2 regions of the Cupriavidus sp. Met-2 genome follow, and region 1 is predicted to be linked to the other one. Evidence: predicted binding sites of a transcription regulator. Region 1 holds the regulator's gene; the other holds the start of a gene.

Region 1 (5,145 bases):
GGATTTCACGTTCGCGGAGATCTTCACGCCGAGGATGCCGATGACGATCGCCACCAGCAGTGTCGACGTTACGGCGCCCAGGCTGAACCCCTTGTAGCTCTTCCCGCCTACCCAGTAGCCGATTCCCAGTGCGAGAAAAATCGCGATCTCGGGGTACGCCTTGAGGGTGGAGACAAACCAGGTCATAGCCTACTCCTGTATTTGTAGACTGATTAGTCAGAACTGCCTTGCCGCGACCGGGTTACTTCTTTTTCGGCTTCTGTGTCTTGCCGCCGGACTCCTGGTATCGCGCCAGATACTCGTCGCGCAGCTTGCGCACCGAGCGCCCGATCTTCACGTAGTCCTCTTCATTCAGGTTGGCGAGCGAAACGCGACCAGAGGGGTGACGGGTGCCGAAGCCACCGCCAGGCAACAGGACCACGCCGGCTTCCTCGGCGAGTCTGAATAGGAGCTCATGCGGCTGAATCGATTCGAGCAACCATTTGACGAAATCGGCGCCGACTTCGCGGCTCATTTGTTCGACGTCGAGCAGCGTGTAGTAGTCGACCACGTTCTCATCGACGGCTTCCGGCGCAACGCCCATGCCGCGATAGAGCGCGGCCTTGCGGCTTCTAATCAGCCGCTTCATGGTCTGCTTGTAGTGGTCGGCGGAATCCATCAGCGAGAACAGGGAGAACAGCACCATCTGCACCTGCTGCGGCGTAGAAAGACCGGCGGTATGGTTCAGTGCCACCGTGCGGCTGTCGGCAACCACTCGGTCGATAAAGGGCAGCTTCTCTGGTTCGGTGGTAATGGAGGAATAGCGCTTGTTCAGATCCTTCTGAATATTCTTGGGGAGGTTCGCCAGTTGCTCGTCGAAAAGATTCGACTTGTGCGTGGCAATAACGCCGAGGCGCCAGCCGGTGGCGCCGAAGTACTTGGAGTACGAGTACACCAGGAGCGTGTTCTTGGGGCACATCGCAAACAGCGAGACGAAATTGTCGGCGAAGGTACCGTACACATCGTCCGTCAGGAGAATCAGATCTGGGCGTTCTTCAACGATGCTGGCGATGTATTTCAGGCTTTCATCGCTCATTTTTACGGAAGGCGGATTGCTGGGGTTCACCAGGAAAAACGCCTTAACCTTGGGATCTCGCAGCTTGTCGAGTTCCTTCTTCGGGTACTGCCATCCACCTGCGGGATCGGCATCGATCGAAACTTCTGTCAGGTGGTATTCGGCCAGTTCCGGAATTTCGATATACGGCGTGAAGATCGGCATTCCCAGTGCGATCGTGTCACCGGGATTGAGCAGATGATTGACCTTCAGCGAATTGAAGAGGTACGTCATCGCGGCGGTTCCGCCTTCTACGGCGTACAGGTCGAAATCGCCCAGGAACGGATGCGCGCCAATCATTTCCTTGCGGATGTACTGCTTGACGATCTTCTCGCTCAGTCGGAGCATCCGGTCGGGAACAGGATAGTTACAGGCCAGGATCCCTTCGCACATTTCGTACAGGAAATCACCGCCATCCAGACCAAGCTGGTCGCGCACATACGATACGGCGCCGGTCAGGAATTTGACGCCAGGAACGTCCTTGTGCACGCGGGCATAAAGGTCGAACCGCTCCTCGATACCTGCGCGTCGCGGAAAACCGCCGACACCTTCTGGCAAATACGAAAATGACCTTTCCGATTCGATCATGGCGAACTGGCCGAGCTGCCAGAAGCCATGTCGCGGGATGGTTGCCAGAAAATTCGGATTACCTCGCCCGGCATTTAGCATCAGGCGATTCGATACGCTTCCTGCCAACTTGATGAGTTCGTCCTTGAGTTCGAAAGGCGACAGGCTGGCGAGCCTTGACGTATCGTGCTTGGCCATCGTGCATCTCCTGAAGGTGCTGAGCGGTATAGGGGTGTGGGAGGGACGAAAGGCTTCAACCTTTCGTCATCGTCGGATCGAATGGGGCAAAACCATGCCGGGTTGGCGCTTTCCGCCACGATCGACGTTCTCGGTTGTTACCCTAGCCGGAGAGCGAGAAATTTTCATTGGCCCAAAGAACTACGAATGGCCAGGAAAATGCGCGACGTCGCGAAATCGGGCAAGTAATCTGTAAAGATCAGGAATTGCAGATGCTACGGAGGAGAGCATGACGCTCAGATTTCACGAACTCTCTCCCGATGTGCGGGAGGCTTTGGAGTCCATTTGCGCCAGGCACGGATTCGTCCCAGACGATTTCGAATTCGCGGTTGCGAACGTGCTCAATCCGGGGGAGAGCGCTGCGGATATGGTGACTGTCGAACGCGTGGTCGGCGGCCAGTTACAGAAATACAAAGGAGGCGCCGGTGGGGCTGCGACCTGGCTGGCTGCCTTTGAGGCAGACCTCGCCTCCGATTGGTTCGGTGCGCCGTTGGCCGATTGATGTCGAGTCAGATTGATGATGGTCGGGTCCCGATTAGCGTCGGGTCCCGGGTCCATCATCGCCGGTACATGCAATACGCTGCAGTGCATGGTGACAGCAGAGAACTGGCTGCCTCAGTCAAGAGTTTTCGAGGACGGTTCCGCAAGCTCGAGCATTCGGCAGATGGCGGCCATATTGCCGACCATGGTGCGGCGATGGGTGCCCTGGTAGACGCGAACGCCCTTGATCTGGCGGAAGGGGACCGGCTTGACCGGACGGCGGGATGCGACGGATTCGGATTGCAGCATGGCAACACCTCGTAATTTGCGTTCAGCAGAAGTCCGCACCCGTCGTCCGTAAAGGACGGGGCGGCGTTGGCAAAGCAAAAGCGGGTGACCGGGGCAGGTGGCCAGCTGCCTGGGTCCGGAGAGTCAGAAGCCTGAAGATCTGATCAGGCCAACTGCGATACCCTCCAGGGAGAACTCGTCACGTCCTGCATGCAGGACGATGTTCTGGAAGTCGGGGTTCTCGGCGATCAACTCGATCGTGTCGCCGCGTTTCTTCAAACGTTTGACGGTGACGTCATCGCCCAGACGGGCGACGACAACCTTGCCGTTCGCGGCTTCGCTGGCTTTCTTCACGGCAAGCAGGTCGCCATCCAGAATGCCGGCGTCGCGCATGCTCAGGCCGCGAACGCGGAGTAGATAGTCGGGGCGCTCGTCAAAGACAGAGGCATCGACTTGATACTGCCGGTCGATATGCTCGGCAGCCAGAATCGGGCTGCCAGCTGCGACGCGACCGACTAGTGGCAATGTCAGTTGCAGCACGCCCGCCATCGGTAACGAAAACTGATCGGGTCGTTCAGAGTCGCTACGCGTCACCTTCAGACGAATGCCTCGCGACGCGCCCGGTGTCAGCTCGATCACACCCTTGCGCGCCAGAGCCCGCAGGTGTTCCTCGGCCGAATTGGGGGAGGAGAAGCCGAATTCGGCGGCGATCTCGGCACGAGTGGGCGGAAAGCCCGTGTTGCGGATCGTGTCGCGGATCAGGTCGAAAATCTGCTGCTGCCGGGGTGTCAGGGTCGCCATGGGTCGCAGGTCTTGTGCCGAAGCACTGTATGTTTAAACAGTATGCTGTGATTTTATACAGTATCGGGTGAAGTGCAAGCACATTTTGCGCAGCCGGCTCAACACGAGTAGTTCTGTGGGGTGAGGCCCACGGGTTTGTCACGGGTTCGGCCAGGCGTTCGCGCAGTTACAATCGGCCCGCCTACAAGCTCCGTCAACCCCGTCCATGTCCGTACTCCTGCCTCGTATCGTTGTGCTCGCGACTGGTGGCACCATCGCCGGTTCGTCCGCAAATCCTGCCAGTAGCGCGCACTATCAGGCTGCGACAGTGCCCGTATCGCAACTTGTACAGGCAGTGCCCGCGCTGGCCGATGTGGCGCGAGTCGAGGCGGAGCAGGTGGCGCAGGTGGACAGCAAGGACATGATGTTCGATCTCTGGCGGATGCTTGCCGCGCGAATCGGGTATTGGTCCGCGCAGGACGATGTCGCCGGGATCGTGATCACACATGGCACTGACACGCTGGAAGAGACGGCGATGTTCCTGCATCTGACACAGGCTTGCCCGTTGCCTGTCGTGATGACGGCGGCCATGCGCCCATCGACGTCGCTTTCCGCTGACGGGCCGCTGAACCTGCTCGATGCGGTGCGCGTGGCGGCAAGCCCGGTGGCAGTTGGCAAAGGTGCGCTCGTGGTGCTGAATCAGCAGATTCATGCCGCGCGTGATGTCGTCAAGGCGCATACGTCGGCTGTCGATGCTTTCCATTCGCCAGTTGCCGGTCCGCTGGGTTTTGTGCAGGACACCTATGTCCATTTCTCGCGCACCCCGGGTCCTGATCAGGCGCCGCGCTTGCCGGTGCCCGCTGCATGGCCGTTGGTGGAGATCGTCGCCAGCTACGCGCAGCCGGGGAGGGTCGGTATCGATGCGATGGTGGCCGCCGGCGTGCTCGGGTTTGTCGTGGCCGCGGCCGGCAACGGTTCCGTGCACGAAACGCTGACGGCCGCGCTGGTCGATGCTGCGGCATGTGGCGTTGCGGTGGCTCGAAGCTCGCGTACCGGTGCTGGTCATGTGGCAATCCCCGCACCGCCGCGACCGGCAGGTGGCGTATTTGTCTCGGCGGGCGACCTCAATCCCTACAAAGCGCGCGTGCTGCTGCTGCTGGCGTTGGCCGGCGACCCTTCGCTGGGGCGCGATGCGGCCCGGCTTCAGGCGCTCTTCGAGCGGTACTGAGACAGGCCGGGTGCCGAATCCTTGCGGGAAGGCCCCTTTCCGGGCTATACTCGCGGGCTACTCAACCTTGCCGCACCGGACGTGACGCCCGGGTGGCTCATCCCAAAAGGAGCGTCAATGCGTCATTACGAAATCGTATTTATCGTCCATCCGGACCAGAGCGAACAAGTGCCGGCGATGATCGAGCGTTACAAGCAGCTCGTCACGTCGCAAAACGGCCAGATTCACCGCGTGGAAGACTGGGGCCGTCGTCAAATGGCCTACATGATCCAGAAGCTGGCCAAGGCTCACTACGTTTGCCTGAACATCGAATGCGGCAAGGACACGCTGGCTGAACTCGAACACGCGTTCAAGTTCAACGACGCTGTGCTGCGTCACCTGATCGTTCAGACCAAGAAGGCCGAGACTGCTCCTTCGCCGATGATGAAGGAAGTGCAGCGCGAAGAAGCCCGCAAGGCCGCGCAAACGACCA
Region 2 (5,145 bases), on a different contig from region 1:
CGCATCCGAAGATGCGCGTTATCGCATCCGGACTCACGATGCCCGTGGGCGTCGCCTTTCGCGATGGCGCATTGTATGCGTCATCGACGTCGCGCATCGTGCGGCTCGACAACATCGAGGGCCGCCTCGACGATCCGCCGCGCCCGGTCACTATCAGCGACAGATTTCCGACCGAAACCCATCACGGCTGGAAATTCATTGCGTTTGGACCTGACGGCTATCTCTACGTGCCTGTCGGCGCGCCATGCAATATCTGCGCGCCGGACGAGAACCGTTACGCGAACATCATGAAAATGAAGCCTGACGGTTCCGACCTGCGCGTAGTGGCCCGGGGCGTGCGCAACACGGTTGGCTTCGACTGGCACCCCGCCACGCACGAACTGTGGTTCACGGACAATGGGCGCGACTGGCTAGGCGACGACCAGCCCGACGATGAACTGAACCGATTGACGCGTGAAGGCGAGCACTTCGGCTTTCCGTATTGCCACGCCGGCACGATTGCCGACCCGGAGTTCGGGAAACAGCGCCCGTGTTCAGCGTTCACGCCGCCTGTCGCCAAGCTGGGGCCACATGTGGCCGCGCTCGGGATGCGCTTCTACACTGGCACGCAGTTTCCACCGGAATATCGCAAGAACAACATCTTCATCGCCGAGCACGGTAGCTGGAACCGCTCCACTGCCATCGGCTACCGGATTGCACGGATCGTGCTCGATGACGATGGGCGCGTGATTCGTCAGGAGATCTTTGCCGAAGGATGGCTGTGCGACGGCAAGGCGTGGGGTCGCCCGGTCGACGTCCAGGTGGCAAGCGACGGTTCGCTGTTGGTTAGCGACGACAAAGCCAATGCGATTTATCGCATCCGCTACGCGCCCTGAAACCGCTTCGATACCGCGCCAATGCTGGCCTGGCGCGGCATCGCAGCAGACGCTCCAAAGCTGACAAATTTGACGAAACAATCCGTTACACCGGTAACGGGATTGGCATAGGCGGTCACACGGCCCCTGCGTACCATGAACCCAACTCCTGACTTCTCTCAGCAACAGGACCTTGGGATTCCGCATGTTTACCCGCCCCCTCCTGCGCCTTATGGTGGCTGGTAGCGTGGCTGTTGCCGGCCTTGGCGGCAGCATTGCAGTCAGCCACGCGCAAGTCGCCTTCTGGCATCACAGCCGCACCGATCGCACGGTGCAGGCGGTGCATGCTGCCAACGGATGGGAAATCGCCAGCGTGCGGGCGGAAAACCGCGATCATGTGCAGGCACAGATTGATCGCATGGAAGCAAGGGCCCGTAACGACGACCGTCTGAGCGGACGCCCCGCCAGCCCTGGCGGGCGCGACGACGAACAACGCGCACGCCAGCCCGGTGGCGGCGATCGCAACAGCCCCGGCGAAGCCACGCTCCGAAATTCCGAAGCACACCCCGGCAATGTTGGCCCGGGATGGCAGGCGCGCGGGCGCGACGGCGGACGCTAGGCACGCCGACGGATTGTCACGTAGCCGGAACTTCCACGCGCCCCCCTTTGTCTCTACATTTGTGCGTGCTGATTGACGCCGCACAGGCTGCCGCCCGGCGCTGTCCGGAGTCGCACAGCGTGCCGTCGTTGCGCAGACGGCAACCGACCTGACCTGCCTCTGCCCGGTACCCACTGATCGACACCAAGGTCGGGCGCAGCCTCCACAAGACATCCTTGTCGAGGTTCATCATGTCCCCGCTTTTTTCGGGCCTGGCCCGGCACGCGGGCCATTTGTCATTGTCAGTGCTGTTCATGCTGCTGCTGACGCTCGTGTTGTACAGCGAAACACATATCTCCGTGCTGGTATCCGGCGCCCTGGCCTCCGTCTGGCCGTTCTGACCGCCAGGGTATCGGTCCGGGCCCGGCGTACAATGTGCGACCACTGCCCGCCATGGCGCCCATACCGTCTTCGTCCCCATACCGATGCCAGCAGCCAGCCAAGCCTCCGCCATTGCCACTGAAGCCCGCAACACACGCGGCAAATCGAAACTGGCCACCGTTGCGCTGGCCTTCCTGCTCGGCAGCCTTGGGGCGCATCGTTTCTATCTGAAAGGACTGGGCGACAAGTTCGGCTGGGTCCACCTGCTTTGCACCGTAGCCGGCGTGCTCGGCATCGCCTCGCTGACCCTCGGCACCGGCAATACCGCACTGAACTGGGTCTTCGCGGTGGCCGGCGGCGCGTCCCTTATCAGCGCCTTCCTGACGGCCATCGTGTTCGGGCTGCGCCCCGACGACAAGTGGGATGCGCAATACAACCCTCATGGCCAGCCCACGCGCTCGGGCTGGCCCGTGGTCATCCTGATTATCTTTTCGCTGATGATCGGCACCGGCCTGCTGATGGCAGGACTTGCCATCAGCTTCCAGACGTTCTTCGAATCGCAAGTCGAGGCAGCCAAGGCACTCTCGCAGGAATAGCCGAAGGCCTGGCCCCACTTCACGCGCCGACGATGCCTTTCGACCTGACCGATATCGCGGTCTTCGTGCGCGCGGCGGCGCTCGGCAATCTGTCGGCGGCCGCACGCGATCTGGGACTGTCGACATCGACCGCCAGCGCCCGGCTCCAGCGACTGGAGGATCGGCTAGGCACCCGCCTGCTACATCGCACAACGCGCCGCCTTTCGCTCACCGGCGATGGCGAGCGCTTCCTGACCCACGCCGAGCCATTGCTGGCCGCATCGGAGGTGGCCGCGCAATCCGTGGGCCGAGGCGCGGAGGTTCCGCACGGTCCGTTGCGTGTCACGGCGCCGGCCTCGTTCGGACGCCAGCATGTCTCACCGGCAATCCCCGCCTTCCTCGCCACCTACCCCGGCATCACACTGGATCTGCGCCTGAGCGACCAGATCGTCGGCCTCGTCGATAGTGGCATTGATGTCGCGCTCCGCATGGGCGCGCTCCCCGATTCCTCGCTGGTCGCCAGGCCACTCGCGCCCAGTCATCGTGTGATCTGCGCATCGCCGGAATACCTCGCGCGGCACGGCTCCCCACGGCACCCGGAAGACCTGCGCAATCACAACTGCCTGGTCCTTGGCGATCAATCGACCTGGCGTTTTGATACCCCGGTCGGCGAAAGCGCGGTGAGCGTGCGGGGCACGCTACGCGCCGATAACGGCGAGGTGATTCGCGACGCGATCGTCGCGGGCGTGGGCATCGCGCTGAAGTCGACCTGGGATGTGGCGCCATACCTGCGCCGCGGCGAGTTGGTCACCGTGCTCGATGAATACCCGGTATTGCCGGTCGTCTCGATCTGGGCGGTCTATCCGAGCCGGCATCTGGTTCCCGCCAAGACACACGCCTTTGTCGACTTCTTTGCCAACTGGTTCGGCTCCCCGCCCTACTGGGATCGCGACGACGCGCCTCCCTTGGCCACACGTACCGTCTGACCAGATCTGAAGCCCACCGGAGGTTCAATCCCCAGGGCGCGCATTCCATCAGGGCGCTGATCAGGGCACTGGTATCTCGCCAGCAATACTGTATATTTATACAGTATTGGAGATTGTACGAGTCAAGAGCCCCCATGACGTCACTACCCGATGGCTTCCGCAAGGGAAGAGGCGCGCTGTCGAACACGGAATCGCGTTTCGACAGCCTGTCCCGAGAGGCGGATGCGGCCATGCTTGCCGATCTGGAGGCCTTGCACGGCGAGTCTCCCGCGCCACGGACGACGACCGCGATCGAGCCGGCAAGGACGATCATCTCGCGCAACCAGTCGCCCGATGTTCCGTTCGACCAGTCGATCAACATGTACCGGGGTTGCGAGCACGGGTGCTCGTACTGTTTTGCGCGACCGAATCATGCCTACCTGGGCCTGTCGCCCGGTCTCGACTTCGAGACAAAGCTGTTCGCCAAGCCAAATGCCGCTACGCTGCTCGAGCAGGAACTCCGCAAGAAACACTACAAGCCGAGCGTCATCGCGCTCGGCACCAACACCGATCCGTACCAGCCGATCGAGCGGAAATTCCAGCTCACTCGCGGCATTCTGGAGGTGCTGGAACGCTTCCAGCACCCGGTGGCCATCACGACCAAATCGTTTCTGGTGACGCGAGATATCGACATCCTTGCCCGTATGGCCCGGAATGGGCTGGCGCGCGTATTCATGTCCGTCACGACGCTCGATGCCGATATCGCCAGAAAGATGGAGCCGCGCGCCAGCACACCATCAAAACGGATCGAAGGCATTCGGTTGCTGGCCGAGGCGGGCGTGCCGGCCGGGGTGCTCTTTGCCCCGGTGATACCGGCGCTGACCGACTACGACCTGGAAAACGTGCTGAAGGCCTGCAGCGAAGTTGGGGCAACGTCGGCCGGCTTCGTCATGCTGCGCCTGCCGCTAGAGGTTCACGGCATCTTCATCGAATGGCTGGAGGAGCATTTCCCCGGCCGCAAGCAGCATGTGCTGAGCATCATCGAGAACATGCGCAACGGGAAGCACAACGACGCGACATTCACGAGCCGGATGCGCGGGACGGGCATTTTTGCCGAGCTGGTCCGCAAGCGTTTCGAGATCGCATGCCGGAGGCTTGGGCTCAATCAAGAGCGCCACCCGCTGCGCACCGATCTGTTCCGCGTGCCGCCCGAGGATTCGCCGCAGGGCAGCCTTTTCTGAGCCAGCAGGCCAGGAGCCGTCAGCCTGGTTGGCTGCGCTCCTTCTCGTCCACCGCGATCGCCAGCGTCTCCTTGATCTCTTCCATTACCACGTAGCTTTTCGACTGCGCCGCGCCCGGCAGTTGCAGCAGGATGTCGCCGAGCAGCCGGCGATACTCGCCGATCTCGCGGATGCGCGCCTTGATCAGGTAATCGAAATCGCCCGATACCAGGTGGCACTCGAGCACCTCGGGGATCCGCAGCACCTCGCGCCGGAACTGCTCGAACATGTTGCCCGACTTATTCCCAAGAGAGATCTCGACGAAGACCAGCAGCGCGCTGCCAAGCAGCGTCGGGTTCAGCCGCGCGTAGTACCCCATGATGACCCCGTCGCGTTCGAGCCGCTTCACGCGCTCGATGCACGGCGTGATGGTCAGCCCGACGGCCTCCGCCAGCTCCTTCATCGAAATCCGGCCATCGGCCTGCAGGACCCCCAGAATCTTCCGGTCCAGCCGATCCAGCGCACGTACCGGCTGACGACTCGTTCTCATGA

What was found. Region 1 encodes LexA, which represses DNA repair genes until DNA is damaged. Its sites were predicted from a motif close to ACTGTATNNNNATACAGT; they were not measured.
Region 2: the regulator LexA is predicted to act here: its motif matches at 3,482-3,499, upstream of WD006_RS03400 (PA0069 family radical SAM protein).

Annotation. Positions count from the first base shown of each region.
Region 1 covers NZ_JBBHZL010000002.1:286,872-292,016, reverse strand. The annotation lists gene aspT (aspartate-alanine antiporter) at 1-186, opposite strand, end outside; gene WD006_RS06605 (bifunctional aspartate transaminase/aspartate 4-decarboxylase) at 242-1,858, opposite strand; gene WD006_RS06600 (hypothetical protein) at 2,127-2,399, shown strand; gene WD006_RS06595 (hypothetical protein) at 2,513-2,686, opposite strand; gene lexA (transcriptional repressor LexA) at 2,810-3,466, opposite strand; gene WD006_RS06585 (asparaginase) at 3,672-4,673, shown strand; gene rpsF (30S ribosomal protein S6) at 4,791-5,145, shown strand, end outside.
Region 2 covers NZ_JBBHZL010000001.1:725,671-730,815, reverse strand. The annotation lists gene WD006_RS03425 (PQQ-dependent sugar dehydrogenase) at 1-875, shown strand, start outside; gene WD006_RS03420 (hypothetical protein) at 1,060-1,473, shown strand; gene WD006_RS03415 (hypothetical protein) at 1,704-1,853, shown strand; gene WD006_RS03410 (NINE protein) at 1,938-2,429, shown strand; gene WD006_RS03405 (LysR family transcriptional regulator) at 2,462-3,394, shown strand; gene WD006_RS03400 (PA0069 family radical SAM protein) at 3,529-4,614, shown strand; gene WD006_RS03395 (winged helix-turn-helix transcriptional regulator) at 4,634-5,143, opposite strand.